Linked DNA regions of Asanoa ferruginea. Each later gene encodes a partner of the first gene's protein in a complex. Links are inferred from orthologs where the notes say so. Each region holds a gene or a part of one and is shown in the gene's direction. Other genes may lie near its edges.

The links.
Region 2: the proteins of uvrB (region 1) and pcrA are in contact, whole or in part, in a crystal structure (PDB 7EGT), measured with the Thermus thermophilus proteins. The link is inferred for Asanoa ferruginea from one-to-one orthologs. Residues at the interface, in WP_096411307.1 of Thermus thermophilus: Glu23, Leu25, Arg26, Asp27, Gly28, Glu29, Arg30, Phe31, Arg55, Glu326, Asp327, Phe328, Glu379, Ser382, Gln383, His398, Gly400, Arg401; in WP_096412145.1 of Thermus thermophilus: His654, Arg656, Phe657, Gln666, Asp668, Glu669, Lys680, Arg681, Leu682, Ser683, Lys685, Tyr686, Ala687.

What each region holds. Positions count from the first base shown.
Region 1 is NZ_QUMQ01000001.1:8,584,277-8,598,317, reverse strand. Bases 2,286-5,202 are described here. They hold uvrB (excinuclease ABC subunit UvrB), read left to right. Parts: upstream 2,286-2,642; coding sequence 2,643-4,763; downstream 4,764-5,202. Other genes in these bases: DFJ67_RS40070 (AraC family transcriptional regulator), read left to right, coding at 4,760-5,202; DFJ67_RS40080 (hypothetical protein), read right to left, coding at 2,286-2,301. Outside these bases: DFJ67_RS40085 (Stf0 family sulfotransferase), read right to left, coding at 1-505; more of DFJ67_RS40080, read right to left, coding at 565-2,285; more of DFJ67_RS40070, read left to right, coding at 5,203-5,581; DFJ67_RS40065 (SDR family NAD(P)-dependent oxidoreductase), read left to right, coding at 5,933-6,775; DFJ67_RS40060 (SDR family oxidoreductase), read right to left, coding at 6,861-7,622; DFJ67_RS40055 (GNAT family N-acetyltransferase), read left to right, coding at 7,676-8,179; DFJ67_RS40050 (phosphotransferase family protein), read left to right, coding at 8,304-9,386; DFJ67_RS40045 (antibiotic biosynthesis monooxygenase family protein), read right to left, coding at 9,393-9,692; DFJ67_RS40040 (TerC family protein), read left to right, coding at 10,033-11,040; DFJ67_RS40035 (C40 family peptidase), read right to left, coding at 11,240-12,121; DFJ67_RS40030 (mandelate racemase/muconate lactonizing enzyme family protein), read right to left, coding at 12,348-13,445; DFJ67_RS40025 (tyrosine-protein phosphatase), read left to right, coding at 13,493-14,041. UniProt on the Escherichia coli protein: The UvrABC repair system catalyzes the recognition and processing of DNA lesions. A damage recognition complex composed of 2 UvrA and 2 UvrB subunits scans DNA for abnormalities.
Region 2 is NZ_QUMQ01000001.1:1,217,812-1,231,961, reverse strand. What follows is about bases 1-3,026. They hold pcrA (DNA helicase PcrA), read left to right. Parts: upstream 1-319; coding sequence 320-2,734; downstream 2,735-3,026. Other genes in these bases: DFJ67_RS44320 (M23 family metallopeptidase), read right to left, coding at 2,797-3,026; DFJ67_RS06015 (bifunctional metallophosphatase/5'-nucleotidase), read right to left, coding at 1-135. Also shown: more of DFJ67_RS44320, read right to left, coding at 3,027-3,666; DFJ67_RS06000 (M23 family metallopeptidase), read right to left, coding at 3,959-4,663; icmB (coenzyme B12-dependent isobutyryl CoA mutase small subunit), read left to right, coding at 5,009-5,413; sucC (ADP-forming succinate--CoA ligase subunit beta), read left to right, coding at 5,732-6,910; sucD (succinate--CoA ligase subunit alpha), read left to right, coding at 6,913-7,800; DFJ67_RS05975 (cell division protein PerM), read left to right, coding at 8,739-10,166; DFJ67_RS05970 (hypothetical protein), read right to left, coding at 10,363-10,683; purN (phosphoribosylglycinamide formyltransferase), read left to right, coding at 10,791-11,402; purH (bifunctional phosphoribosylaminoimidazolecarboxamide formyltransferase/IMP cyclohydrolase), read left to right, coding at 11,399-12,955; DFJ67_RS05955 (SigE family RNA polymerase sigma factor), read left to right, coding at 13,045-13,554; DFJ67_RS05950 (hypothetical protein), read left to right, coding at 13,551-14,150. UniProt on the Escherichia coli protein: A helicase with DNA-dependent ATPase activity. Unwinds DNA duplexes with 3'-5' polarity. Translocates on single-stranded DNA with 3'-5' polarity. Initiates unwinding more efficiently from a nicked substrate than double-stranded DNA.

The sequences.
Region 1 (14,041 bases):
GGACGAGGGTGTCGATCTGCGCGAAGTCGAAGCGGGGCTCACGGTCGGGCAGGGCGACGTCGTCGTGCTGCCAGAACTGGGTCTGCTCGGCGCGCGCCCAGGACACGGCCTGCGCCACCGTGTCGTCACGCCAGCAATGCACGAAGCGGAGCCGGCCGAAGGCGCGGGTGAGCAGGTCGAGGTCGGTGTGTGTCGAGCCGTGCGCGGCGGCGAGCTTGGCGACCAGCTCGTCGAGCGTTCCCCACATCACCCGGGCAGCGAAGATGCCGTTGGGAGTGCTGCCCTCCGCGATCGCCGCTCGGACGTAGTCGCGGTAGTCGAACGATCCGGTTTCGTCGTGGGGCAGGCGCCAGCGATCGACCCACAACTCCTCGCCCGGCACCCGGAAGTAGGACTCCGGCCGGCCGGCGACCCCGGTGTCGCGGAGCAGCCCGCACAGCAGCGTGCTCCCGGTCCGCGGTGTGCCGCAGAGCAGGTAGGCGTCGATGCCTTCGCCGGTAGCCATGGCCGACAGTCAACCAGCGGTGCCGCCGGCACCGCACCAGGATTTCCCGGTAGCGGCCGCTAGCCGAGCGGTGCGGTGGGCAGGGTCGGCACGGTGTCGTCGGTCAGGTCGAGCTGGGCCCACGTGCCGGAGCGGGTGCGCGCCTCCAGCCGGCGGACCGCGCCGGTCTTGTCCAGCCAGTAGCGCATCCGGGCCTGGCCGCGGCCGATGATGCCCTGCTCGGCCGGCTTGGCGATCTCGAAGACGGTCATGCCGGCCCCGTCGATCTTGTCCTTGCGCAGGAAAGAGGCGTGATCGATGAAGTACGACGCGCTGTCCTTGCTGGTGGCAGCCGACGCGAGCGCCTCGCCGAGCAGCAGGTCGATGTCGAGGCTGCCGCGCGCGTCGGTGCGCTGGGCCCAGGCCTGGAACTGCCAGCCGTTGTCCGGCGCCGGCAGCGGCGGGGTGTCCATCGCCTTACCGGACTTCGTCTGATAGGCCACGCCGGCCGCGTTGGCCCGCAGGAACGCCACGTCGGTCGGCTTCGCGGTGTCGGAAACGGCCAGGTAGGCCACCGTCGAGGTCCAGTCCACCCAGCCGCCGCCGCGCAGGTTGGCCGTCGGCACCGTCGGGACGGCGATGGTGAGCCGGGCCCCGCCGCGCTCCAGGCTGCGCTGGCGCATCTTGGCCAGCAGGGCGGCCTCCGACTTGCTCGGGGCGCGCGGCGTGATCGGGGCACCGCCGAACGCGGCGACGGCCGTGAGGTCGGGGCGGTTCTCGCGGTCGAGGTCGGCGCGTACGGACAGGTTGCCCGGCAGCAGCGCCTCGAAGCGGCGGAGCTTGGCGCCGCTGTCGAGCCAATAGCGAACGGTGCCGCCGAGTTCGCTGAGGGCGGTCGGCGGGGCGGTGCGCGCCGGGCTCGGGCTCGCCGTGGCCGTCGCCGGAGCGGCGCTCTCGGTGGCCTTCGCGCGTTCCGGCTGGCGGGTGGTGTCGTCCGTGGCCTGGTCGGCGGCGGTCGGCTGGCCGCCGTTCGGCGCGTCGCCGTTCGGCTGGTCGGTGGTCGACCCGTTCGTGCTCGGCTCGGCGGAGCTCGGCTGGGACTTCTTCGGCTTGGCGGCCGGCGGGGTGGCGGTCGGGAACGGCTGGGGTGGCACTGCCGGGCCGAGGAGCACGTCGACCGTCGTACCCCCGATGCGTTCCTGGCCCATCCACCGCGATTCGGTCTTTGCCAGCAGGTCCGCGGGGTCGGGCTTGGTGCTGGCCATGACGAACACGAGCGACAGGAACGCGTCCAGTGGCTTGGCCGTCTTGCCCGACGCTGACCAGGTCCGGACCTGCCAGCCGTCGGCCGGCGGGGTGGCGGGCGGCTCGGCCACCGGCGGCGCCGGCTTGGTGGCGTCCGTCGACTGCGCGGGGTTGGCCTCCTCGGCCGCTTCACCGGGCGTCGCGGAACGGGTCGCCACCACACCGGGTACGGACTGGAGCAGCCCCCGCATGTCGCCGGCCCCGGGCCCACCGACCCGCAGGTAGGACAGCCCCTTCTTCCAGTCGACCCAGCCGGCGACGCGGACCTGGGCGTCGCCGTCGCCCCAGGTGGCGTGCAGGCCGGCGCGCTCGTCGCGGTAGTTGGTGACCCGCATGTCGCCGAGGCGGCTGGCCTCGCTCGCGGACAGCGGCCGGGCCTGCACGGCCTGCTTCTCCGGTGCGCAGGAGACCATGCCGCCGACCAGGCCGGCGATCGAGCCGAGGGAGAGGCAGGAGAGCACGACCAACGCGACAACGCGGCGCCGTTCGGCTGGACGACGGGAAAGGGTCACGCGTGGTTGAACGGCTGAAAGTGGCAGAGGTGACGTATATCGGGAGTGTTGGCAGCGCCCTTTGCGACTGGTGAGGTCAGGGCGCTCGCGGCGGCCGGTCTGCGCATCGCGCGACCGCGTCGGGTGCGCACGCCGACGATGTGCCGGGGCTGCAACCACAGCGCCGGGGATGACCGGCCGGTGTGGAGGCCCGGTCATTGCTCCCGGTCGGCCGCCGCGAGCGGCCTACGCTCAAACGGTAGCGCGGTGACCTATCCCACACAATGACAATATTGAAGCCGATCACCTACGGGGAGTTGGCGCGTGGGAACATGTCGTACCCCCGACGTAGTTTTATGGGCATGACGCTGGACATCCCCCGCACCGACGGCCGGTTCGAGGTCGTCAGCGATTACAAGCCGGCCGGCGACCAGCCGGCTGCCATCGACGATCTTGAGCGTCGGGTGCGTCAGGGCGACCGGCACACGGTGCTGCTCGGCGCGACCGGCACCGGCAAGAGCGCGACGACGGCCTGGCTGATCGAGCGCCTGCAACGGCCGGCCCTCGTGATCGCACCCAACAAGACCCTGTGCGCCCAGCTCGCCAAGGAGTTCCGCGAGCTGCTGCCCAATAACGCCGTCGAATATTTCGTCTCTTACTACGACTACTACCAGCCCGAGGCCTACATTCCGCAGACCGACACCTACATCGAGAAGGACTCGTCGGTCAACGAAGAGGTCGAGCGGCTGCGCCACTCGGCGACGATGTCGCTGCTGACCCGCCGCGACGTGGTGGTGGTCGCGACCGTCTCGGCGATCTACGGTCTGGGCACCCCGCAGGAATACCTCGACCAGTCGGTGCACCTCAAGCGCGGTGCCGAGATCGACCGCGACAAGGTGCTGCGCCGGCTCGTCGACATCCAATACACCCGCAACGACATGTCGTTCACCCGCGGCACGTTCCGGGTCCGGGGCGACACGCTGGAGATCATCCCGGCCTACGAGGAGCTCGCCGTCCGGGTCGAGCTGTGGGGCGACACGATCGAAAACCTCTACTACCTGCACCCGCTGACCGGCGACGTGATCCGCGAGGTCGACGAGCTGATGATCTTCCCGGCGTCGCACTACGCGGCCGGCGCCGAGCGGATGGAGCGGGCGATCGGGCGGATCGAGAGCGAGCTGGCCGAGCGGCTGACCGAGCTCGACGGGCAGAACAAGCTGCTCGAAGCGCAGCGGCTGCGGATGCGCACGACCTACGACATCGAGATGATGCGGCAGGTCGGCTTCTGCAACGGCATCGAGAACTACTCGATGCACATCGACGGGCGCACCTTCGGCGACCCGCCCTACTGCCTGCTCGACTACTTCCCCGACGACTTCGTGACGGTCATCGACGAGTCACACGTGACGGTGCCCCAGATCGGCGCGATGTATGAAGGCGACGCGTCCCGCAAGCGGCTCCTGATCGAGCACGGTTTCCGGCTGCCGAGCGCGGCCGACAACCGGCCGTTGCGGTTCGACGAGGTCCTCGACCGGGTCGGCCAGATGGTCTTCCTCTCCGCGACCCCCGGGCCGTGGGAGATGCGCGAGGCCGGCGGCGAGTTCGTCGAGCAGGTCATCCGGCCCACCGGCCTGATCGACCCCGAGGTCGTGGTCAAGCCGACCAAGGGCCAGATCGACGACCTGATGCACGAGATCAAGGTGCGCGCCGACCGCGACGAACGCGTCCTGGTCACCACGCTGACCAAGAAGATGTCCGAAGACCTGACCGACTACCTGCTCGAGCACGGCATCCGGGTGCGCTACCTGCACTCCGAGGTCGACACGCTGCGCCGGGTCGAGCTGCTGCGCGAGCTGCGCAAGGGCGACTACGACGTGCTGGTCGGCATCAACCTGCTGCGCGAGGGTCTCGACCTGCCCGAGGTGTCGCTGGTGTCGATCCTCGACGCCGACAAGGAGGGCTTCCTGCGCAGCGGCCGGTCGCTGGTGCAGACCATCGGCCGCGCGGCGCGAAACGTCTCCGGCCAGGTGCACATGTATGCCGACAAGATGACCCCGTCGATGGCCGAGGCGATCGACGAGACCAACCGCCGGCGGGCGAAGCAGGTGGCGCACAACGAGGCCAACGGCATCTCACCCGAGCCGCTCCGCAAGAAGATCCACGACATCCTCGACGACATCTACCGCGAGGCCGCCGACACCGAGGGCGCCCTCGGCCCGGCGACCGTCGGCGGTGGTGGCCGGCAGATGTCGAGGGGCAAGGGCCCGGTGCCGGAGACCCGCTCGAGGGGCAAGGCCGCGGAGGCCCGTCCGTCCCGCGAGGGCATGGCCCGCCACGACCTGGCTCGGCTCATCCAGGACCTCAACGACCAGATGCTGGCCGCGGCCCGCGAGCTCCAGTTCGAGCTCGCCGCCCGGATCCGCGACGAGGTCCACGAGCTCAAGAAGGAACTCCGCGGCATGGACGTGGCCGGGGTCAAATGACCGCCTACACCGTCGGAGCGCCAGGTGCCGCGCTCCGACGGGCCGTCGGCCCCTACGTCGGCTACGCCGAGCGGGCCACGGCACCGCTCGCCCGCCGCGAGGTGGCGGTCTCCCGCTGCGTCCTGGTGATCGGCTGGGGCGCCTCGCTCGACGTGCACGACCCACGCGGCCCGGCCGGCGGCGCGACCTCGGTCGCGTCCTTCGCGGCGGGCCTGGCCGACACCTACGTCGACACGGTCACCGCACCCGGCCAGGCCGAGGGCGTCCAGGTGATGCTCGACCCGCTGGTCGCCGCCCGCATCCTGGGCCGCCCGTTCGGCGAGGTCGCCAACCGGGTCGTCGCCCTCTCCGACCTCGACGGCGCCGCGCTGCGCGACCTGCGCGCCCTGCCCGCTCGGCTGGGCGCCGCGGCTGGCTGGGGCGAGCGGTTCGCACTCCTCGACCAGGCCTTCGGCGCCCGCCTGTCGGCGACGCCACCACCAGACCCGCGGCTGGCCGGCGCCTGGCGTCAGCTGCGCACGACGGGCGGCGCCGTCCCGGTCGAGGCTTTGGCCGCGGCCACCGGTTGGAGCCGCCGCCATCTGGGGGCGATGTTCCGTCGGGAGCTAGGCCTGCCGCCCAAGGTGCTGGCCCGGCTGGTGCGCTTCGAGCGCGCCCACGCCCAGGCCGCCCGGGCGTCGTCGGTCGGCTGGGCCACGGTCGCGGCCGACGCGGGCTACTACGACCAGGCCCATCTGATCCGCGACTTCCGCGCCTTCGCCGGCGCGACCCCCGCCCGGGTCCCCGCCCTTGGCCCAGCGCTGACGGCCGCGACCTGACGGCGGCTGCGCTGCGCCGGTCGCCGGTGGTGACTGCCGCGATCTGACGGCGACTTCTCCGCGCCGTTTCCGGCTGTGACCGCTGTGCTGACGGCGACTTCGCGCCGGTCCGGCGCTGACCGCTCCGATCTGACGGCGACCCCTGCGCCGTTCCCGGTGCTGACCGCGGCGATCTGACGGCGACGCCCCCTCGTCGTTTCCGGCGGTGACCGCAATGGTGACGGCGACTTCGCGCCGGTCCGGCGCTGACCGCTCCGATCCGACGGCGACTACCTCCGTGTGGATGTTGGCCCGTCGCCGGGCGGTGGGTGCGATGGTGGGTCGTGGCGTGTTGATGGATCGGGGGATCTGATGGCTGGCAATGCAACGCGGGTCTGGCTGGTGACCGGGGCGACCTCCGGGTTCGGCCGGGCGATCGCGGAGGAGGCGGCGGCTCGCGGCGACACCGTGGTGGGTGCCGCCCGCACCACCGACCGCCTCGACGATCTCGCGGCCGCTCACCCGGGCCGGGTGCACGCCGTCGCGCTCGACGTCACCGACACAACCCGGTGCGCGGCGGTCGTCGACGAGGTGGCCGACCGGTTCGGCCGGATCGACGTGCTGGTCAACAACGCCGGCCGTACGCAGGTGGGCGCGCTGGAGGAGACCACCGACGACGAGTTGCGCTACCTGTTCGAGCTGCACTTCTTCGGCCCGGCGGCGCTGACCCGGGCGGTGCTGCCGCACATGCGCCACGCCGGCGGGGGCACGGTGGTGCAGATGTCGAGCGTGGGCGGGAAATACAGCGGACCCGGCTTCGGCGCCTACTCGGCCACGAAGTTCGCGCTGGAAGGTCTCACCGAGGCGTTGCGGCAGGAGGTCGACTTCGGGGTGCGGTTCCTGATCGTCGAGCCGGGCTCTTTCCGCACGGGCCTGTTCGGTCCGGACGCCGCCTACGTCTCCGAGCCACACCCGGCCTACGCGGCCACCGTCGGCCCTACCCGCGAATATCTGGGCACCCACGGCAGCCAACCCGGCGACCCGGCCAAGGCGGCCCGCGCGATCCTGGCCGTCCTCGACGCACCGGATCCACCGCTCCGCCTGGCCCTGGGCGCCGACGCCGTCGAATCGATCGGTGCCGTGCTGGCCGAACAGACCGCGGAGCTGGCGAAGTGGGCGGACCTCAGCCGCGCCACCGCCATCGACGGGAGCTGACGGGCCCTCAGCCGCGGCACCGCCATCGACGGGAGCTGACGGGCCCTCAGCCGCGGCACCGCCATCGACGGGAGCTGACGGGCCCTCAGCCGTAGCGGTTGAAGCCGCCCTCGGAGTCGATCACCTGGCCGGTGACCCAGCCGGCGTCGGGGGAGCAGAGCCAGGCGACGAGGCGGGCCGCGTCGTCGGGGGTGCCCCAGCGCCCGCCGGGGAACAGCTCGGCGACGGCGGTCTGCGTGTCGGCCGACGCCCAGCCGGTCTCGGTCGGTCCCGGGTTGACGCAGTTGATCGTGATGCCGCGGCGCATCAGGGTCGTGCCGAGTTGCTGGGTCAGGCTTTCCACGGCGGCCTTGCTGACCGCGTAGGGCAGTTCGCCGATCATCGGACCCAGCCGCTGACCGCTGGAGAACAGCACCACCCGCCCGGCGCCGGCCTCGTGTGCTGCCGCGAACGCCTCGACCAGCAACATCGTGGCGCGGATGTTGACGACCAGGTGCCGGTCGATCTCCGCGGCGTCGAGTGCACCGAAGGTGTTGCCGGTCGAATAGGTGTGCACGGCGACCAGGGTGTCGACCCGACCGAAGCGCTCGACCGCGTCCTGGACCAGTGCGCCGGGCGCGTCGGGGTCGGTCAGGTCCGCGGGGGCGTAGTGATGCGGTCCCGCGCCCAACTCCGCCATGATCGCCGCGATGCCGTCGGGATCGCCGCCATAGGGCTGCTCGTCGTCATAGGAGGGCAACCCGCTCAACAGCAGGCGATGCTCACTGGCGGCCAGCCGCCGGGCGACCGCCGCGCCGATGCCGATGCGCCGACTCACCCCGGTCACGAGCGCCACCCGTTGCGTCACGCCGGACACCTAATCACATATCGGCGAACGCCGGTCACCTTTACGATGGCGCGATGCCCGAGCTTCAGCGCCTCGACGCGGGCCACGCCACTGCCCTGCTGCGCTTCGAGCGCGAGAACCGCGCCTACTTCGCGCGCTTCATCTCCGACCGGGGCGACGACTACTTCGCCGAGTTCGACGCCCGCCACGCGACCCTGCTCGCCGAGCAGGCGGCCGGCGAGCACCACCTCCACGTTTTGGTCGACGAAGCCGGCGACGTGCTCGGTCGCTTCAACCTGTTCGACGTCGCCGACGGCACGGCCGAACTCGGCTTCCGGCTCGCCGAGCACGCGACCGGCCGCGGCGTCGCGACAGCCGCGGTCGGCCAGGTCTGCGAACTGGCCCGCGACAGCTACGGGCTGCACCGCCTGACCGCCGTCGCGGCCCTGACGAACGCCGGCTCGCTCGGGGTGCTCCGCCGCAACGACTTCACCCCCACCGGCGAGGTCCACATGCACGGCAAGCCCTGCCTGCGGCACATCCGCGACCTCGTCTCACCCGCCGCTGCTGTTGCCTGAGGCCGCCGATACGCGTGAAGAGAGAGACGCCAACTCGGAGGTGGGATGCTCCGATGCCGCGCCCGAGCAACCTCGCCGGAGATATCCCAGGCGCGTGCGGCCGTTCCCATGATGAGGTGGCACGGTGACCGACCAGGATGAGGCGGCGGCTGTCCTGCCGTTGACGGTGGCTTGGGTGAACCGGCACCTGGAGGTCGGCGAACGGATCGTCAGGACCGAAGTGCTGCACGGCGGCATCACCGCCGACGTGCGGAAGCTGACCGTCGGCAGGCACGACGAAAGCACGCGCGACGGAAGCCCGCGCGACGGAAGCCCGCGCGACGGAAGCCCGCGCGACGGAAGCCCGCGCGACGGAAGCACCCGTGACGGAAGCACGCGCCACGGAAGCACGCGCGACGCAAGCACGCGCGACGCAAGCACGCGCGACCTGGTGCTGCGGAGCTACGTCGACCCGTTCTACCTGGGCTACGCCGAGGATCTGCTGACCCGCGAGTCCGGCGCCCTGTCCCTGCTCCCGGGCACCGGCGTGCCGGCTCCGGCACTCGTCGCGGTCGACCCCACAGCCGAGCATTGCGAGTATCCGTCGCTGCTGATGACCCATCTGCCCGGCCGGACGGTCCTCGACGACGAGGGGTTGGCGACGCGGGTCCCGCTGCTGGCCCGTCAACTCGTGGCGATACACGCGTTGCGACCTGCCGAGCGGCCCAGGAAATACGTGACCCTGACGACCGCCGACACCGTCGTGACTCCGCAGGGCGCCGACGCGGCCACCTGGGCCGCCGCGATCGACGTGATCCGCAGCCCCGCGCCGCGCTACCAAGGGCGATTCCTGCACCGAGACTTCCAACCCGGCAACGTGCTGTTCGACGCCGAAGGGTCGCAGCAGGTTCGGATCACCGGCGTCGTCGACTGGGCAGGCACCTCCTGGGGCCCGGCAGACCTCGACGTGGCGCACACCTCCACCAATCTCGCGCTCCTGCACGGCCCGACCTGGGGCCTGGCCTTCGCCGCGGCCTACGAGGAGGCCGGCGGAGTCCTGGCCGAAGCCAAGAGCGAGCGGCTCTACTGGCTGGTCCGCGACGCGCTGGCCTTCTCCGAGGAGCTGGAGTTCGTGGCGCGGCCATGGCGCAAGGCAGGCAGGACCGATCTGACGACCCGAGCCGTGGAGGAACGGCTGGACGCCTACGTCACCACCCTGATGGGCTAAACCACGTCAGGCGTCGGTCGAGATGTCGGTGAAGTGCTCGACGACCGGGGGAGAGGCGAAGTAGGGCCCGATGTGGCCGCGCCACTGGGTGAAGCGGTCCGTCTCCCGGAAGTTCTCCAGATGCGCTTCGACCGTGTCCCACTCGACGAGCAGGACGAACCGTGACGGCGACTCCACGCCGCGGGTCATCCGGATGGAACGGAAGCCCGGCGTGCCCCTGACCAGGGTGTGTGCGGTCCGGTAGGCGGCGGTGAACGCCTCCTCCTCGCCCGGCCGGATGTCGATCAGCGCAACCTCGAGGATCATGCGAGAGAGCCTCCCATGATCGGCCAGGAGGCACCGAAACATCCTAGGATGCACTACGCGGTGTGTCATGTTCACCAAGATCACGGGTGACTTGTGCTGGTCGATGTGTCAAATCGGCATGTGATGGGTGACAATGGTGCGCAGAGGAGGGGAGTATTCCCCCGCGGCGTTGTCGTCAACACGGCAGTCGTCCAGCGTCAGCTGGGCGTCCACCCGGCAGCGTCGGTCACCAAGGCCTTGGGCCCGGTGGTGGAAGAGACCTCCCGACAGTCACCACCCTGCACGTCGCCTGACGGCGATAGTCGTGTGCCTGCCGGAGGTCTATTTGAACGCGCCTGCTTTGCACGTGTCCCCGCTCGTCTGGGCCATCACCTTGATCGTGATGGTCGCGGTCCTACTGGCCGACCTGTTCATCATCGGTCGCCGACCCCACGAGCCGAGCATCAAAGAGTCGACGATCTGGGTATCGATCTATGTAGGGCTCGCCCTGCTGTTCGGTCTCGGCTTGTGGCTCACCTCAGGCGGCGTGTTCGCCGGCGAGTTCTATGCCGGCTGGCTGACCGAATACAGCCTCTCCGTCGACAACCTGTTCGTCTTCGTGATCATCATGACCAGGTTCGTGGTGCCGCGGCATCTGCAACAGGAGGTGCTGCTCGTCGGCATCATCCTGGCGCTGGTGATGCGTGGCGCCTTCATCGCCGCGGGTTCGGCGCTGATCAGCCAGTTCTCCTGGGTCTTCTACATCTTCGGCGCGTTCCTGGTCTACACGGCGATCAACTTCGCGCGTCAGGGCGAGCCGAGCGAAGAAGAGTTCAAGGAAAACATCGTGATCCGGTGGGTACGGCGAGCCGTGCCCTTCTCTCGCGACTTCGACGGAGCGAAGATCACCACCCGGGACAGCATGGGTAAGCGGCTGTTCACCCCGATGCTGGTCGTGATGATCGCGATCGGCACCACGGATCTGATCTTCGCGCTCGACTCGATCCCGGCCATCTTCGGCGTGACCAAGGAGCCCTACCTGGTCTTCACCGCCAACGTGTTCGCGCTGATGGGCCTGCGCCAGCTCTACTTCCTGCTCGGCGGCCTGCTCGACCGGCTGGTCTACCTCAACATCGGCCTGGCCGTGGTGCTGGCGTTCATCGGCGTGAAGCTGGTGCTCGAGGCGCTGGCCGACAACAACCTGCCGTTCCTCAACGGCGGCGAGCACATCAGCTGGGCACCGCACATCCCGATCTGGCTGTCGCTCTCGGTCATCCTCGGAACCCTGCTGATAGCGACGGTGGCGAGCTTGGCCAAATCGGCCCGGGACAAACGCAAAGAGCGCGAGCTGACCAGCGTGGGCAGCTAGCGCAGAAACAGAAACGCCGCTCCGGCAGCTATGCCGGGGCGGCGTTCTCATGTCGGTGTGCAGGTCGCCTCTCGGCGAGTGGCGCGACGCGGCTCCAGCCGAACGGTATTCCGCGAAGGCAATTTAGGTGAGGCCCGGGGACACTGAACACACCGACAAATACGTCAACCACGGACCCCCGCCGGGCATTCCCGGGAGCTCAGCCAACCCGGTGCGCCGCGACCAGGGTCGCCGCCCGCGCTTCCGACATCGGCTCCTCGACCACCCGCCGCTGGGTGTAGCAGGCGTGCAGCATCCGCCCCGGCTGACCGGTCACGATGCCGACGTGGTGGATGCGACGGCCGGGACGCGCGAAAAAGTAGAGGTCACCGGCCCGCTCGGAGCCCAGCGGCACGGACCGGGTCGCCGCGGCCTGGTCGGCGGCGTCGCGGGGGAGGGTCACCCCGAACCGGCGCCAGGACAGATGGACCAGACCGGAACAGTCGATCCCGTACGCCGAGAGCCCGCCCCAGACATAGGGCACCCCTTGCAGCCGTGACGCCACATCGAGCGCGGCGGCCGGCTGCCCACCGTCGCCGTCGAACGTCACCACGTCGGCGGCCGCGACCCAGTGCGGCTCGTCGCCATCGACCGCGCGCACCGGCAGCCAGCCGGAGACGGCGACACCCGTGAGCACCAGCCGGGTGCCCAGCACCACGTTGGCCACGGCCACCGGCCCACCCGGTGAGACCCGCAGGTCGGTCGAGGTCGCGTCGACGACAAGGGTGGTGTCGTCGACCGAAGGGGGAGCCGGTGCCGGAGCGAGTTGCGCATCCGGGATCCACCCCGGGTAGCCACGCCGGTCACGGACGCCGGGCTGCTGAAGCGCCACGACGCGGGCCCAGCCGTCATCGCGGACCTCGTCGACCCGGACCCGCTCGCCCAGCAGCAACTGGCTCAGCACGCCCTCGCCGATCTGCTGCTCGACGGACATCGACGCCACCCAGGAGGGGATGTCGGCGGTGCGCCCGAGCGCGCGGCTGTCGATCGGACGGACCGCGTCGGGTGTGGACCACAGGGTCGCGACGGCCACTCGCACCATCGCGTCACTGCCTGCCCGCACCGCCCGTTGCCTGTCCGCTCGCATCGTCGCCCGCCCCCCGTCCGCACCGCCGACGGGGTCCCCACCCCTTCAGCCAGGCTACGAAACTCTTCGCCGGTGCTCAATCACCCGCTGGAACTCTCCTTCATTCTGACCGCTCGGCCGACCCCGACGGGCCGACCGTCCAGATCCTCGGCCGCAAACCCCATTGACCGATTTCGGACGATCAGCGTGGGGCGGCGCCGTTGGCCGACGGGGGCAGCGTGAGGCCGAGGCCCGGCGCGTCTGGCAGCACGACCGTCGATGCCTCATAGGTCAGGCCGCCGATCACCGGCGACGACGCCAGCCACCAGGCGGCGTCGAGGTCCGGGACCGCGGTGGTGCCGCAGGCGGCGACCAGGCTGGCGGCGGCGCCGACGCCGACCGCGCTCTCCATCATCGTGCCGACGATCGTGCCCATGTCGTGCGCCTCGGCCAGCGCCAGCAGCGTGCGGGCGGGCGCGAGGCCGCCGCACTTGGCCAGCTTCACGTTGACCATGTCGGCCGCCCGGTTGCGGATCACCGTGACCAGGTCGCGGACCCCGTAGACCGACTCGTCGGCGAGGATCGGCACGTCGACCCGGTCGGTGACCCAGCGCAGGCCCTCGATGTCGCGATGGTCCACCGGCTGCTCGACCAGCTCCAGATCGGCACCGGCGTCCTGGGCGCTGCGGATGATCCGTACCGCCTCCTTCGCGGTCCAGCCCTGGTTGGCGTCGAGCCGGATGCGCGTCGCGGCGCCGGCGGCGGCGCGGACGTCGCGGATCCGGGCCAGGTCGGTCGCCGGGTCGGCGCCGACCTTGACCTTGAGCACGGTGAAGCCCTCGGCGACCCGGAAGCGCGCCGAGTCGGCGACGCTGACCTCGTCGGCCGCGGTCAGCGTCACGTCCGTGGGCACCCGCCGGGTGCTGCCGCCGAGCAACCGCGCCAGGGGTACGCCGAGCCGGCGCGCCGCCAGGTCGTGCAGCGCGACGTCGACCGCGGCCTTGGCGGTCTCGTTGCCCGCGACGGCGCCCGCGGTCGCCCGGCAGAGGGCGACCAGGTCGTCCGGGTCGCGCCCGATCAGCAGCGGCCGCAGCATCGTCATGACGCACGCCTCGGAACCGGCCAGCGACGCCCCGGTGACCTGCCAGACCTGCGGCGCCTCGCCGAAACCGGACCGGCCGTCGCCGTCGACGATCTCGACGATCAGCGTCTCCACGGAGGTCGCCCGGCGCAGCGCCGTCACGAAAGGCGTGTGCAGTGGCGCGCGTACCCGGTGGGTCCTCACATCCTCGATCGTCATGTGCGGCACCCTATCCGGAGGACCTGTGGGCGGCGGAAGGCGAAGGTATGACGGCGGAGTGGTCGTTGACGGGCGCGCCGAACGCCCGTGACCTGGGCGGATTCGTGGGTGCCGAGGGGCGCTTGGTGCGGGCCGGTGCCCTGATCCGGGCCAGCGGGCTGGGCCGGCTGGTCGACGACGACCTGCCGACGCTGGGCAAGCTCGGCATCGCCTGCGTGGTCGACCTGCGGGCGGCGTCGGAGATCGAGGTCGCGCCGCCGGACCGGCTGGTCGGCGAGCCGCGGGTGGTGCACATCCCGGTGCACGACCCGGCGCACCCGGTCTTCACCTACGTCTCGGCCGTGATGCTCGGGCACGACCTGGCCGCCTACGAGGCGCTGGCCCGGGAGGGCACCACCGGCGCGATGGAGGCGATCTACCGCTGGTTCGTCGCGTCACCGGTCGCGACCGAGGCGTTCACCCGGGCGGTGCGCGAGGTGGCCGAGCCCGGCAACCTGCCGCTGCTCTACCACTGCAGCGCCGGCAAGGACCGCACCGGCTGGCTCTCGGTGATCCTGCTGACCGCCCTGGGCGTCGACAAGGACGCGATCCGCGCC
Region 2 (14,150 bases), 7.4 Mb from region 1 along the record:
GGAGACGGGCGTCAGCGCGGGTGCGGCCGCCGCGGGGGAGGCGCCCGCACCGGGCAGGGCGACGATCACCCCCAGGGCGAGGGCCGGGGCTGCGAGGTAGCGCAGCAAGCGGCCAGGTCGACTCGTGATCGGCATGTCACTTCCTGTGTGATCGAGGGGGGCGTCACCCGGACGAGGGGACGCGACAAGGTCATCGTTCTCTTTCGGTCGACAAGACACCAGAGGTCCATCGATGACAACACGGTGTCGGATAGGCGCACGGACCTGCCGTTGGGGAGCCGGGAAGTTGTCGGACGGTCGGAATAGACTTCGCGGTGCGATGCGTGCTCTCTTCGAAATCCCGATGTCCGACGGCGGCGAAGCCGCGGTGCCCGCGCCCGACGGCGACCAGCCGCGCCGGCCCGCGCGCCCCAAACTCGACCCCGAGGCGCTGCTGTCCGGCCTCAACGGCCCACAGCGCGACGCGGTGACCCATGCCGGGTCACCGCTGCTGATCGTGGCCGGCGCCGGCTCGGGCAAGACCCGGGTCCTGACCCACCGCATCGCCTACCTGCTCGCGGCCCGCGACGTGCATCCCGGCCAGGTCATCGCGATCACGTTCACCAACAAGGCCGCCGGCGAGATGAAGGAGCGGGTGGCGGCGCTGGTCGGCCCGCGCGCCCGGCTGATGTGGGTGTCCACGTTCCACTCGGCCTGCGTGCGCATCCTGCGGGCCGAGCACGACCACGCCGGTCTCAAGTCGACGTTCTCGATCTACGACGCCGACGACTCGCGCCGGCTGATGCAGCTCGTCGCGCGCGAGCTCGACCTCGACCCCAAGCGCCACCCGGCTCGCGGCCTGGCCGCGCAGGTGTCCAACCTGAAAAACGAGCTGGTCGACCCGGAGACCTTCGCCGACCGGGCCAAGGGCCCGATGGAGCGCGCCGTCGCCGAGGCCTACACGCTCTACCAGCGCCGCCTCAAAGAGGCACACGCGCTCGACTTCGATGACCTGATCATGACGACGGTGCACCTGTTCCAGTCGCACCCACACGTCGCCGAGACCTACCGGCGGCGCTTCCGGCACGTGCTGGTCGACGAATACCAGGACACCAACCACGCGCAATACCAGCTCATCAAGGAGCTGGTCTCCGGCACCGAGGGCGTCGAGCCGGCCGAGCTGTGCGTGGTCGGCGACGCCGACCAGTCGATCTACGCGTTCCGCGGCGCGACGATCCGCAACATCCTCGAGTTCGAGCGCGACTACACCAACGCCCGCACGATCCTGCTGGAGCAGAATTACCGCTCCACCCAGACCATCCTCAACGCCGCCAATGCGGTGATCTCCCGCAACCCGTCGCGCAAGCCCAAGCGCCTGTGGAGCGATCAGGGCCCCGGCGAGAGCATCGTCGGCTACGTGGCCGACACCGAGCACGCCGAGGCCGACTGGGTGGCCCGCGAGATCGACCGGCTGACCGACGACACCGAGGCCCGCCCCGGCGACGTGGCCGTGTTCTACCGCACCAACGCGCAGTCCCGGGTCTTCGAAGAGGTCTTCATCCGGGTCGGCCTGCCCTACAAGGTGGTCGGCGGCGTCCGCTTCTACGAGCGGCGCGAGGTCCGCGACGCGTTGGCCTACCTCCGCGCGATCGTCAACGACGACGACACGGTCAGCATCCGCCGCGTGATGAACACGCCGCGGCGCGGCATCGGCGACCGGGCCGAGGGCGCGATCGAGGCGCTGTCCACCCGCGACCGCATCTCGTTCGGCGCCGCGATGCGCCGGGCCAGCGACGCGCCGGGCATCTCCAGCCGGGCGCTCAACGGCATCGGCGACTTCGTCGGCCTGCTCGAGGGCCTGCGCGAGCTGTCCGACACGGCCCCGCCCGAAGAGGTGCTCGAGGCGGCGCTGACCCGATCCGGCTACCTCGCCGAGCTCGAGGAGAGCACCGACCCGCAAGACGCCGGCCGGGTGGAAAACCTTCAGGAGCTGGTCAGCGTCGCCCGCGAGTTCACCGAGCGGGTCGAGGGCAACGACGAGCAGGCCAGCCTGGCCGGCTTCCTTGAGCAGGTCGCGCTGGTCGCCGACGCCGACCAGGTGCCCTCCGACGACCCCGACCACCAGGGCGTGGTCACCCTGATGACGCTGCACACCGCCAAGGGCCTCGAGTTTCCGATCGTCTTCCTGACCGGCCTCGAAGACGGCGTCTTCCCGCACATGCGCGCGCTCGGCGACAACACCGAGCTCGAAGAAGAGCGCCGGCTGGCCTACGTCGGCATCACCCGGGCCCGCCAGCGGCTCTACCTTTCCCGTGCGGTCACCCGCTCGGCCTGGGGTGCGCCGTCTTACAACCCGACCTCCCGGTTCGTCGCCGAGCTGCCCGAAGAGCTGGTCCGCTGGGAGCGCACCGAAGGCGCCTACACGTCGTGGTCCGGCAGCGGCGGCGGCGTGGGCGGCCGGTCGACCACGTCACCGAGCGGCGGCGCGGCCCGCGGTGGCGGCTTCTCGGGTGGCACCCCGAAGGCCGCGGCCCTGGCTCAGCGGCTCGGCATCGACGCCAGCAAGCTCTCGACGGCCAGCGAGCTGCGCCAGGCGCCCAAGGTGGCGGTCGGCGACCGGGTCAACCACCAGCGCTACGGCCTCGGCCGGGTCCTGGCCGTCGAAGGTCAGGGCCCCAACGCGCGGGCCCAGATCGACTTCGGCGACCAGACCATGTGGCTGGTCCTCCGGCACGCCCCGGTCGAAAAGCTCTGAAACTGACGGGGGCCCGGTCCGATTAACGGACCGGGCCCACCATCTACCGGGGGGATGGCAGTTCAGCAGCCGACGATCGGCACGCCCTTGGCCTTCAGGAACGGCGCCGGGTCGATCTGGTTCCACATGCCCTGGTGCACCTCGAAGTGCAGGTGCGGGCCGGTCGAGTCGCCGGTCGAGCCTTCGTAGCCGATGACCTGACCGGCCTTGACGGTCTGGCCGACCTCGACGGCGGCGGCGTTCATGTGTGCGTAGTGCGTGAAGATGCCGTCGCCGTGGTCGATCACGACGGACAGGCCGTAGCCGGTGTAGTTCCAGCCGGCGGCGAACACGGTGCCCGCGGCGGCGGCGAGCTCAGGCGTGTTCTCCGGCATCGCGAAGTCGATGCCCTGGTGCGGGACGCCCCAGCGGATGCCGAAGCACGACGTGACGTCGGAGCCCGGCATCGGGGAGGTCCAGCCGGCGTTGGAAATGACTGGGCCGGCCTTCTTCGGAGCGGCCTTCTTCGTCGCCTTGGGCGCGACCTTCTTGACCGCGGGGGGCTTGGCCACCGCCTTGGGCGGTGCGAGCTTCAGCGAGGCCTTGGGGGTGGCGCTCGCGGTGGTGGGGTTCACGGTGGGAACCGCGAGGGGGGAGCGGGCGGAGCGGTCGGCTCGGCTGAGCGCGTCGACCCGGGCCTGCTGGTCGGCCACGGCGATCGTATCGGGGGTTTCCGACTTGTCGTTACCGACAGTAGCGATGGCGCCACCCGCTATGCCGAGGCTGAGCAGGCCCACGGCGGCCAGCGCGACCACGCGACCGCGCCCGGCGAAGCTCGAGAGCACTCGGTCGCGCAGGCCGAGCGGCGACCGGGGCGTCGGCTCGGTAAACGCGTCCTGAGCTTGGGACTCGGGCTCGCGGTGCTGCGGGTCGTACGGGTAGTTCGATTGCACGAGGGGGAACCTCCGTGGTTGTGCGGCACGGACCGGCAAATGTTGGTACGAGCCGCATTCAGCCCAGCGACGGCCATGCGTACGCCGTGGTGATGGCCACGCTGAGTGAGGGCGGCTATGTCCCGATCTGGCCCGCTACACACCGGTACGGGTTCCGCCCAGCGGAGTGGCCGCCGTCACACCGGCGGCTGTGGCGCAGGAAACTTTGCCTGGTCAGGGGCACCAAAAAACCGCCCATCGCGTTGGCGACGGGCGGTTCGGTGGACAGCACCCTGGGTGCAGGGGCGGCTACTCAGCCGTAGATTGAGTCCACTTGTAGCTGGATGTCCACTCCGCGCTCCTTGAAGAACGGGATCGGGTCGGTGGACTCGCCATTGACCTGCGTTTCGATGGTCAGCTGCGGCCCGCGCGAGTGGCCGGTGCTGCCGACCAGGCCGATCATGTCGCCGGCCTTGACCTGCTGGCCCTTCTGCACGAGGAGCTGGCGCGCGTGGGCGTAGATGACCTCGCTGCCGTCGCCGTTGTCGATGATCACGGCCATGCCGTAGCCACCGATCCAGCCGGCTTCCTTGACGACGCCGGCGTGCACGGCGGAGAACGGCGCACCCTCGGGCGCGACCAGGTCGATGCCGGCGTGCAGCTCGTCGCCCTGCATGCCATAGGGGGTGGTGAAGGTGTAGCCGGAGAGCGGGAGCTGCCAGACGTCGGGAGACTCGGCGAGCGAGGTCTCCAGCTTCGGCGAGCGCTCGGACCGCGAGGCCTTGGTGGCGTCTTGTGCGCGCTCGTGCAGAGCGTTGTCGACACCGGTTTCGTGCAGGCCGGCGAGGACCTGGGGGTCGACAGTCTTGGCGTCGGGCATCGCGCTGGCGCCGAGGGCGACCACGCCCGCTCCGACGAACGCACCGGTGACGACGATCGCGTAACGGCTGCGAGGCGGGGTAGGGACGCGTCGCCGACCGCGATATCGGTCCTTCTCAGACGACAAGCGCTGGCGCACGCACACCCTCCGTTGTCGGAACAGCTTGGGCGGTCATGGCGTTTGTCACGGGGGGTGAACGCCGGTGATCCGCAGTGCCTTTCCGGGGGGAACGGATTGGCAGCCGTGGGACACGGTAACCAACCCTTAAGCGACTCTCAAGTTGGACGAGCGTTTCGCGGACATTAAGTCCGACCGCCCGCACGGGAATGCCTGATTTCGTAACCTTTTGTGGGGAGCCTCGTTAATAGCTCTCTGTCACATTGAGCATTACTTATTGTTATGTGGCACGCCGAGCCCGGTGTCGCCCCTAAGGGCTTGACCGGGTTACCGTTCGTTCAGGCAATGAAGCCCTGTGGAGGACCGATGAGCTCACGTGTGCGGGTGGTGGTCGCCAAGCCCGGCCTGGACGGGCACGACCGTGGCGCCAAGATTGTCGCGCGCGCGTTGCGTGACGCGGGCATGGAGGTCGTCTACACCGGTCTGCACCAGACACCGGAGCAGATTGTCGAGACCGCCATCCAGGAAGATGCCGACGCGGTCGGCCTATCGGTGCTGTCCGGCGCGCATATGACGCTGTTCAAGCGGGTTCTCGAACTACTCGAATCCCGCGGCGCCGCCGATATCGTGGTGTTCGGTGGCGGCATCATTCCCGAAGCCGACATTCCCGAGCTTAAGCGGATAGGCGTGGCAAAGATCTTCACGCCGGGCGCGGCCACCCAGACCATCGTCGACTGGGTGCGGGAAAACGTCGCTCAACCAGTCAGTTAGTTAAGGGAGAGGCCGGACGCACCCCTCACACGCCCGGCCTCTCTATGCACGATGCCCCGCCGCCACCCCTCGACCGACAGGGCATCGGCCGTCTTCGCCGGCTTTGTCGCTTGCGTGCCGACACTGAAGTCAACGACGCCCTTATCCGGCGGTTACGCGCCATCTCAGAAATTTCCGGACCCGGGCCCCCTGTGGAGTGCCGCACACCCGCGACCCGGCCGGGTTGCCGCCGCCGCCGGCGTGGATAGGCTCCTGTCAAACACCAGAATGGGCGCGGCGCAAGGGTGCGCCGCGGAGACGAGGACGGGACGCGTAAACGTGGACCTGTACGAGTACCAGGGGCGCGATCTCTTCGAGCGACACGGGCTCCCCGTGCTCGCCGGCGGTGTCGCCGAGACCCCCGAGGAGGCCCGCGCGATCGCCGAACGGCTCGGTGGCCGCGTGGTCGTTAAGGCTCAGGTCAAGGTCGGCGGCCGCGGCAAGGCCGGCGGCGTCAAGCTGGCCGAGGGGCCGGAGGAGACGGTTGCCCGGGCGACCGACATCCTCGGGATGGATATCAAGGGCCACACGGTCCACAAGGTGATGCTGGCCGAGACCGCCGACATCGTCGAGGAATACTACTTTTCCTACCTGCTCGACCGCGCCAACCGCACGTTCCTGTGCATCGCGAGCGTGGCCGGCGGCATGGACATCGAGCAGGTCGCCGTGGAGACCCCCGACAAGGTCGCCAAGGTCGCCATCGACCCCAACAAGGGCGTCGACGTCGCGACCGCGCGGGAGATCGTCACCAAGGCGCAGTTCCCGGCCGAGGTTGCCGACGAGATCATCGAGATCGCGATCAAGCTGTGGCGGGCGTTCGTCGCCGAAGACGCCACGCTGGTCGAGGTCAACCCCCTGGCGAAGGTGGCCAGCGGCCGGGTGCTCTGCCTCGACGCCAAGATCACCCTGGACGAGAACGCCGGTTTCCGGCACCCCGACCACGAGGCGCTGGTCGACCAGAGCGCGGTCGACCCGATCGAGCAGGCCGCCAAGGCCAAGGACCTCAACTACGTCAAGCTCGACGGTGAGGTCGGCATCATCGGCAACGGTGCTGGGCTGGTCATGTCGACCCTCGACGTGGTCGCCTACGCGGGCGAGGGGCACGGCGGCGTCAAGCCGGCCAACTTCCTCGACATCGGCGGCGGCGCGAGCGCGGCCGTGATGGCCAACGGCCTGGAGATCGTGCTCTCCGACCCGAGCGTGAAGAGCGTCTTCGTCAACGTCTTCGGCGGGATCACCGCCTGCGACGAGGTCGCCAACGGCATCATCCAGGCGCTGGCGCTGCTCGAGCAGCGCGGCGAGGCGGTCACCAAGCCGCTGGTCGTCCGCCTGGACGGCAACAACGCCGAGGCCGGTCGCGCGATCCTCGGCGGCGCGGCCAACCCGCTCGTCGAGCGGGTAGACACAATGGATGGTGCGGCCGAGCGCGCCGCCGAACTCGCGGCTGCGGGGGTCTGAAGATGGCAATCTGGCTGACCAAGGACTCGAAGGTCATCGTGCAAGGGATGACCGGCTCCGAGGGTTCCAAGCACACCCGGCGCATGCTGGCCGCGGGCACCCACGTCGTCGGCGGCGTCAACCCGCGTAAGGCGGGCACGACCGTCGACTTCGACGGCACCTCGCTGCCGGTCTTCGCGTCGGTCGCCGACGCGATCAAGGAGACCGGCGCCGACGTGTCGGTCATCTTCGTGCCGCCGCAGTTCACCAAGGCCGCCGTGGTCGAGGCGATCGACGCCGAGATCCCGCTGGCCGTGGTGATCACCGAGGGCGTGCCGGTGCACGACACCGCCGCGTTCTGGGCCTACAACGTCGAGAAGGGCCAGAAGACCCGGATCATCGGGCCCAACTGCCCCGGCATCGCCTCGCCCGGCGCGTCCAACGCGGGCATCATCCCCGCCGACATCACCCCCGCCGGCCGGATCGGCCTGGTCAGCAAGAGCGGCACGCTGACCTACCAGCTCATGTACGAGCTGCGCGACATCGGCTTCTCGACCAGCGTGGGCATCGGCGGCGACCCGGTGATCGGCACGACGCACATCGACGCGCTGGCCGCCTTCCAGGACGACCCCGACACCGACGCGATCGTCATGATCGGTGAGATCGGTGGCGACGCCGAGGAGCGGGCGGCCGCGTTCATCAAGGAGAACGTGACCAAGCCGGTGGTCGCCTACATCGCCGGCTTCACCGCCCCGCCCGGCAAGACCATGGGCCACGCGGGCGCGATCATCTCGGGCTCGTCCGGCACCGCCGACGCCAAGAAGGTGGCGCTGGAGGCGGCCGGGGTGCGGGTCGGCAAGACGCCGAGCGAGACCGCGCGACTGATGCGCGACGTCATCCAGAACGGCTAAGACCACGATGGAGTACGGGGGACGGCGCACTGCCGTCCCCCGTACTGCTGTCAGTGGTAGTAGACGCCCGGGTACTGCCGGGTGAAGTTGAGCACCAGGCTGGCCACGATGTTGACCACGCTGAGCCCGATCGCCAGCCAGCCGAGCAGCTGCGACTTGCCGAACCGGCGGGCATCGCGCAGCGACAGGATGCCGAAGATGATGCCCAGGACGCCGCAGCAGATCAGGCCGATCACGATGCCGAGCGCGCCCCAGAACGTGGTGTGGTCCTGCGCGCCCCAGCCGGAGCGGCCGTAACGCCCACCGAACCCACCCGGCCCCCGTGGACCTCCCGGACCGCCTCCGCCGCCGCCCGGTGGCGGGTATCCCGGCGGCCCGTAGCCGGGTGGCGGCTGCTGGCCCGGTGGATAGCCGCCGGGTGGGCCGTAGGGCGGCTCCTGACCCGGCGGGTAGCCCGCGGGAGGCGGATAGCCACCGCCCGGCGGCGGCTCCTGACCCGGTGGCGGGTAGGACGGGTAGCCGGCCTCCTGGCCGGGGTAGTTGGCCGGCTCGCCCGGGTAGCCCGCGGGACTGCCGGGCGGCGAGGGGTAGGCACCCGGTGGGTCCGGCTGGGTGCCCGGCGTCACCGGGCCGCCGGGTGGGTATGACGGCCCGGTCGGTCCGCTCGGCCCGTAGGTGGGATCCGACGGCGGCCCGGGCGGCCCGGAGCCGGCGGCGCCGGGCGGTGTCGAGCCGTGCTGCGGCTCGTCCGGCTCCTGCCCGCGGGGCGGATACTCGGCGGTCATACGACGCCTCCCGGTCGTTCGGACCGATTACATGGTTCGCCGTATGTTATCCCCTACTTTACGAAGGTTGTCCGCTTTCGCCGCTTGACGCGATGATCGATGTCCGTGGTGTCGCGCCGGGCCGGTGGGGCAGGCGTGAAAAAGTAGGCGGCGATGCGCAGTCCGACCCCCGACGGCCAGTCCCCGGCCGCCGACGACCAGCGGGACCCGCCGGCGGGCCCGATCCCCGGCATGGGCACGGACCAATCGGCGATCGGTTTCGACCTGCCGCGCCACGACGACCCGCCGTTGCGCCGCGCACCGGAGCCCGAACCTGATCTCCAGCCGGAGCCGGACAACCGGATCACCGAGCGGATCGACGTGGGCAACCGCGAGACGGTCCGGCTGCCCCGCCAGCGACCGGCGCCGCGCGACGCCGGCCGGGCGCCGCTGCTGATCGCCGGCTCGGTCGCCGCCCTGTTCGCCGCGACCGTCTCGTTCCTGCCGGTCGCCGTCGCGCTCACCCTGGCCCAGCTCACCGCGGGGGTCAGCGAACTCGGCGGGGCCACCCGCGCCGGGCTGGCCGGCTGGCTGCTCGCGCACGGCGTACCCCTGGGCACGTCTCTGGGTCCGCTCGGTCTTCCGCCCCTCGCCGTCGCCGTCTTCGCCGCCTGGCGGGTGGCCCGCGCCGGGGTGCACACCAGCCGCGCCTACGGCATCGCCCAGCGCGGGTCACCGTTGCAGGCCGCGACCGTGGCGCTCACCGTCGGACTCGGCTACGGCGTGGTCGGCACGGCCGCCGCGCTGCTCGTCGACCAGCCCGGGATGCAGGTCTCCGCGCTGCGGGCGTTCCTCAACCTGACCGTCTTCGGCACGGTCGCGGCACTGGTCGGTGCGCTGCGGGTGACCGGAGCCCTGCGGGTCACCGCGGTCCGGATGCGGCCGGTGCTGCGCGACGGGATCCGCACCGGCGTGGTCGGCGCGGTCCTGGTGCTCGGCGCCGGTGCCGCGATGGCCGGGCTTTCGGTCGCGCTCAGCGGTGGTGACGCCGCCGACGTGCTCGGCGCCTACCGCACCGGGGTCGCCGGCCAGGTGGGCATCACGCTGATCTGCCTGGCCTACGCGCCGAACGCCGCCGTCTGGGCCGCCGCCTACCTGCTCGGTCCCGGCTTCGCGGTGGGTGTCGACACCACCGTGCGGACCACCGAGGTCGACGTCGGTTCGCTGCTGCCGGTGCCGCTGGCCGCCGGGATTCCGCAAGGTCCGGTCGGCGGCCTGGGCGCGTTGCTGCTCGCGCTGCCGCTGCTGGCCGGCATGATCGCCGGCTGGCTGCTGGCCCGCCGGGTGCTCCGGTTGCGGGCCGGCGACCGCTACGGCCGCGACCGCTCGTGGGGTGCCCTGGTCGGTGCCGCCGCGGTCGGCGGGCCGGTCGCCGGGCTGCTGCTCGGCCTGGCCGCGCAGGTCTCCCGCGGCTCGGTCGGCGGGCCGCTGCTGGTCGACATGGGACCCGTGGCCTGGCAGGTCGCGCTGGCCGGCACGATCGTCGTGACGATCGGCGCCACGGTCGGCGCCGCCGCGACCCGGGCCCTCGCCGGCCCTTAAGGCCTGCCTCGTGGACCAAGGCGGCACTCCGCCGGGCCCAGACGACGTCCGACCGCACGCGAAGACCGGCCAGATACAACACCGGTATCCGACCACTCTCCGCGCACGCCCGGACGCCGCCTGGACCTCGCCGGAGCACCACCGTGATCCACGAGGCAGGCCTTCGGCCTGCCTCGCGAGGACCCGGAACGCTGGATCAGTTGCCGGGCAGGGCGACGTTGAGGACGACCGTCAGGATGATCAGCAGGAGGCCGAGGCCGGCAACGACGATGCCGCAGATGAAACCGGCCTGCGCCTGGCTGCCGTTGTTGGCCAGGCCCTGCGCCACCTTCTGCTTGCCCAGATAACCGAGCACGATGGCGGCGATGCCGAAGACCAGGCCGATGCCGCGGCAGCAGGACAGCGGGATCGAGATGATGCCGAGGATCATCGACACGAGCCCGAGCGTGTTCTGCGGCTGGGCGGGCGGGCCATAACCGGGCGGCCCGTAGCCCTCCGGCGGGTAGGGGTTGCTCACGAAGGAGTCCTTCCAGGGTAGTTGGCCAGCAGATATTCCTGGAAGATCATCACTGCGTCAAGGCCGGTGGCAGGGGGTGGACCGGCCGGCCGGTAGTGTCTACCTACGTGCCCGCGCCCGCTCGCATCGTGGTCCTGATCTCCGGTTCCGGCAGCAACCTGGCTGCCCTGCTCGATGCCTGCGCCGATCCCGGCTACGGCGCGGCGGTGGTGGCCGTCGGCGCCGACCGCGACGACATCGCCGGGCTGGAGCGTGCGGCCGCCGCCGGGCTGCCGACCTTCGTCGAACGGGTGAAAGACCACCCCACCAGGGACGCCTGGGATGTCGCGCTGACCCACCGGGTCGCCCAGCACAAGCCCGACCTGGTCGTCTCCGCCGGCTTCCTCAAGCTGGTCGGCACCCATTTCCTCACCGCGTTCGGCGACCGCTACCTCAACACCCACAACGCGTTGCTGCCCGCGTTCCCCGGCATCCACGGGCCGCGCGACGCGCTCGACTACGGGGTCAAGCTGGCCGGCGCGACGCTGTTCTTCGTCGACGCGGGTGTCGACACCGGACCGATCGTCGCCCAGGTCGCCGTGCCGGTCCTCGACGACGACACCGAGGACACGCTCACCGAGCGGATCAAGGTCGCCGAACGGCGCCAGCTCGTCGACAACGTCGGCCGCCTGGTCCGCGAGGGCTGGACCATCACCGGAAGAAAGGTCACCATCCCGTGAACGACGAAGCGCGGCGTCCGCTGCGGCGAGCCCTGGTCAGCGTTTACGACAAGACCGGGCTGGCGGAGCTCGCGACCGCCCTGCACGCCGGCGGCGTGGAGATCGTGTCGACCGGCTCGACGGCCGCGGCCATCGCGGCCGCCGGTGTGCCGGTCACCCGGGTGGAAGACCTGACCGGCTTCCCCGAGGTGCTCGACGGGCGGGTCAAGACCCTGCACCCCCGGGTGCACGCCGGGCTGCTCGCCGACACGCGGCTGGAGAGCCACGTCGCGGCACTGTCCGATCTGGATATCGCACCGTTCGAGCTGCTGGTGTCCAATCTCTACCCGTTCCAGGAGACGGTCGCGTCGGGCGCGACGGTCGACGAGTGCATCGAACAGATCGACATCGGCGGACCGGCGATGGTACGCGCGGCCGCCAAGAACCACGCCTCGGTGGCCGTGGTGACCTCGCCCGCGGCGTACCCCGGCATCGTGAATGCTCTGGCCGTTGGCGGTTTCACGCTGGCCGAGCGGCGCGCGCTGGCGGCCCGGGCGTTCGCCGACATCGCCGACTACGACGTGGCGGTGGCGGAGTTCTTCGCGACCACCGTGGCGCCGGCCGACTGGCCGACGTTCGCCGGGCTCACCCTGCACGTCGAGACGCCGCTGCGCTACGGCGAGAACCCGCACCAGCAGGCCGCGCTCTACGCCAACCCGGCGGCGCCGGCCGGGCTCGCCCAGGCCGAGCAGTTGCACGGCAAGGAGATGTCCTACAACAACTACGTCGACGCCGACGCGGCCTGGCGATCCGCGCACGACTTCGACGCGCCCGCGGTGGCGATCATCAAGCACGCCAACCCGTGTGGCATCGCGGTCGGCGACGACGTGGCCGAGGCGCACCGCAAGGCGCACGCCTGTGACCCGGTGTCGGCCTACGGCGGCGTGATCGCGGTCAACCGCGAGGTGAGCGTGGAGATGGCGACCCAGGTGGCCGACATCTTCACCGAGGTGCTGGTCGCGCCGGCCTTCGCCGATGGTGCGCTCGACATCCTGAGCCGCAAGAAGAGCATCCGCCTGCTGAAGGCGCCGGTGTTCGCGCCGCTGCCGGCCGAGTGGAAGCCGATCACCGGCGGCGTCCTGGTGCAGATGCGCGACGCGATCGACGCGCCGGGCGACGACCCGGCCGCCTGGCGCCTGGTCGCGGGCACCCCGGCCGAGGCCGACGTGCTGGCCGACCTGGCGTTCGCGTGGCGGGCCGTCCGGTCGGTGAAGTCCAACGCGATCCTGCTCGCCCACGACGGCGCGTCGGTCGGGGTCGGCATGGGCCAGGTCAACCGGGTCGACTCGGCGCGGTTGGCGGTGTCGCGGGCCGGTGCCGACCGGGCCGCGGGCTCGGTCGCCGCGTCCGACGCGTTCTTCCCGTTCCCGGACGGCTTCCAGATCCTGGCCGACGCCGGGGTGCGGGCGGTCGTGCAGCCGGGTGGCTCGATCCGTGACGACGAGGTGATCGCGGCCGCTTCGGCGGCGGGCGTGACCATGTATCTGACCGGGGCCCGGCACTTCTTCCACTAGTTGTTCAGGCCACGGCCTAGCCGTGGCGGTTGGGCAAGGTTTCCGGGCGTTGATGTCAACGCGGCGGCTGCGCTTGGCGTCTGTTGGGCGTGACGTTCGAGGAGTACGTGCTCACCCGGGGCCCCGCCCTGGTCCGCCTGGCGCGGTTGCTGCTGGCCGACGACCACCGCGCCGATGACCTGGTGCAGGAGGTCCTGGCCAAGGCCTATCCCCGCTGGGCCCGGATCGCCCGCGCCGACGATCCCGACCGCTACGTGCGTCGGATGCTGGTCAACGCGCGCAACTCGTGGTGGCGGCGGGCGGTGCGGCGGCGGGAGATATCGCTGGCCGGCGTCGACGCCCTGCCCGCGTCTCCCTCCGGTGTGGACAGTGCCGACCGCGACGCGTTGTGGCAACTGGTGGCCGCGCTTCCGGCGCGGCAGCGGGCGGCCCTCGTGCTGCGCTACTACGAGGATCTCGACGACGCGGCGATCGCGGAGATCCTGGGCTGTTCGGCCGTCACGGTCCGGACACACGTGATGCGCGGGATCGCCGCGCTGCGCGCGAAGGTCGGTCCCGCCGGTTTTCCCTCCGCTCTCCCGATGAGGAGCAAGCCATGATGATCGAGGACAAGCTCTCCGGGCTGATGCACGAGCGTGCGGACCGGCCCGTCGACGCCGACGCCCTGCTCGCCGGCGCGCTCGCCGCCGGCCGGGCCCGCAAGCGCCGCCGGCACGCCGCCTACGCGGTGGTCAGTGCCGGGGTGGCCGGCGTGGTCGCGGCATCATTGCTGGTCAACACGGGCGGCGGCGGCCCGGCGGTGGTGACCGGTGACGGCTCTGGCAACGGGCCGACAAGCTGGGACACGGTGCCGGTCTTGCCGGCGGTTTACGGTGAGCTGGGCGCCGCGGCCCGCCCTGACCTGGTCGGCGAGGATCCCACGGTATTGCGGTTCGCGGTGCCGTGGGCGCCGCTGCCGGTGCAGGCGGTGGGCTGGACCAGCCACGACGGGGTCGAGCAGATCGACGTCCAGATGATGTCGGGCGACGTGCAGGTCAGCGGCCGGGTGTCGATGTGGCGGGGCGCCGACCGGGGCCAGTCCGACAACGCGTCCGTGCCCAACAAGAGTTCGACGGTCGAGATCGACGGTCATCCGGCCAACCTGGAGCAGGAGCAGTTCGACTGGGGTCCGAACCAGTGGCTCAGCTGGCATCCG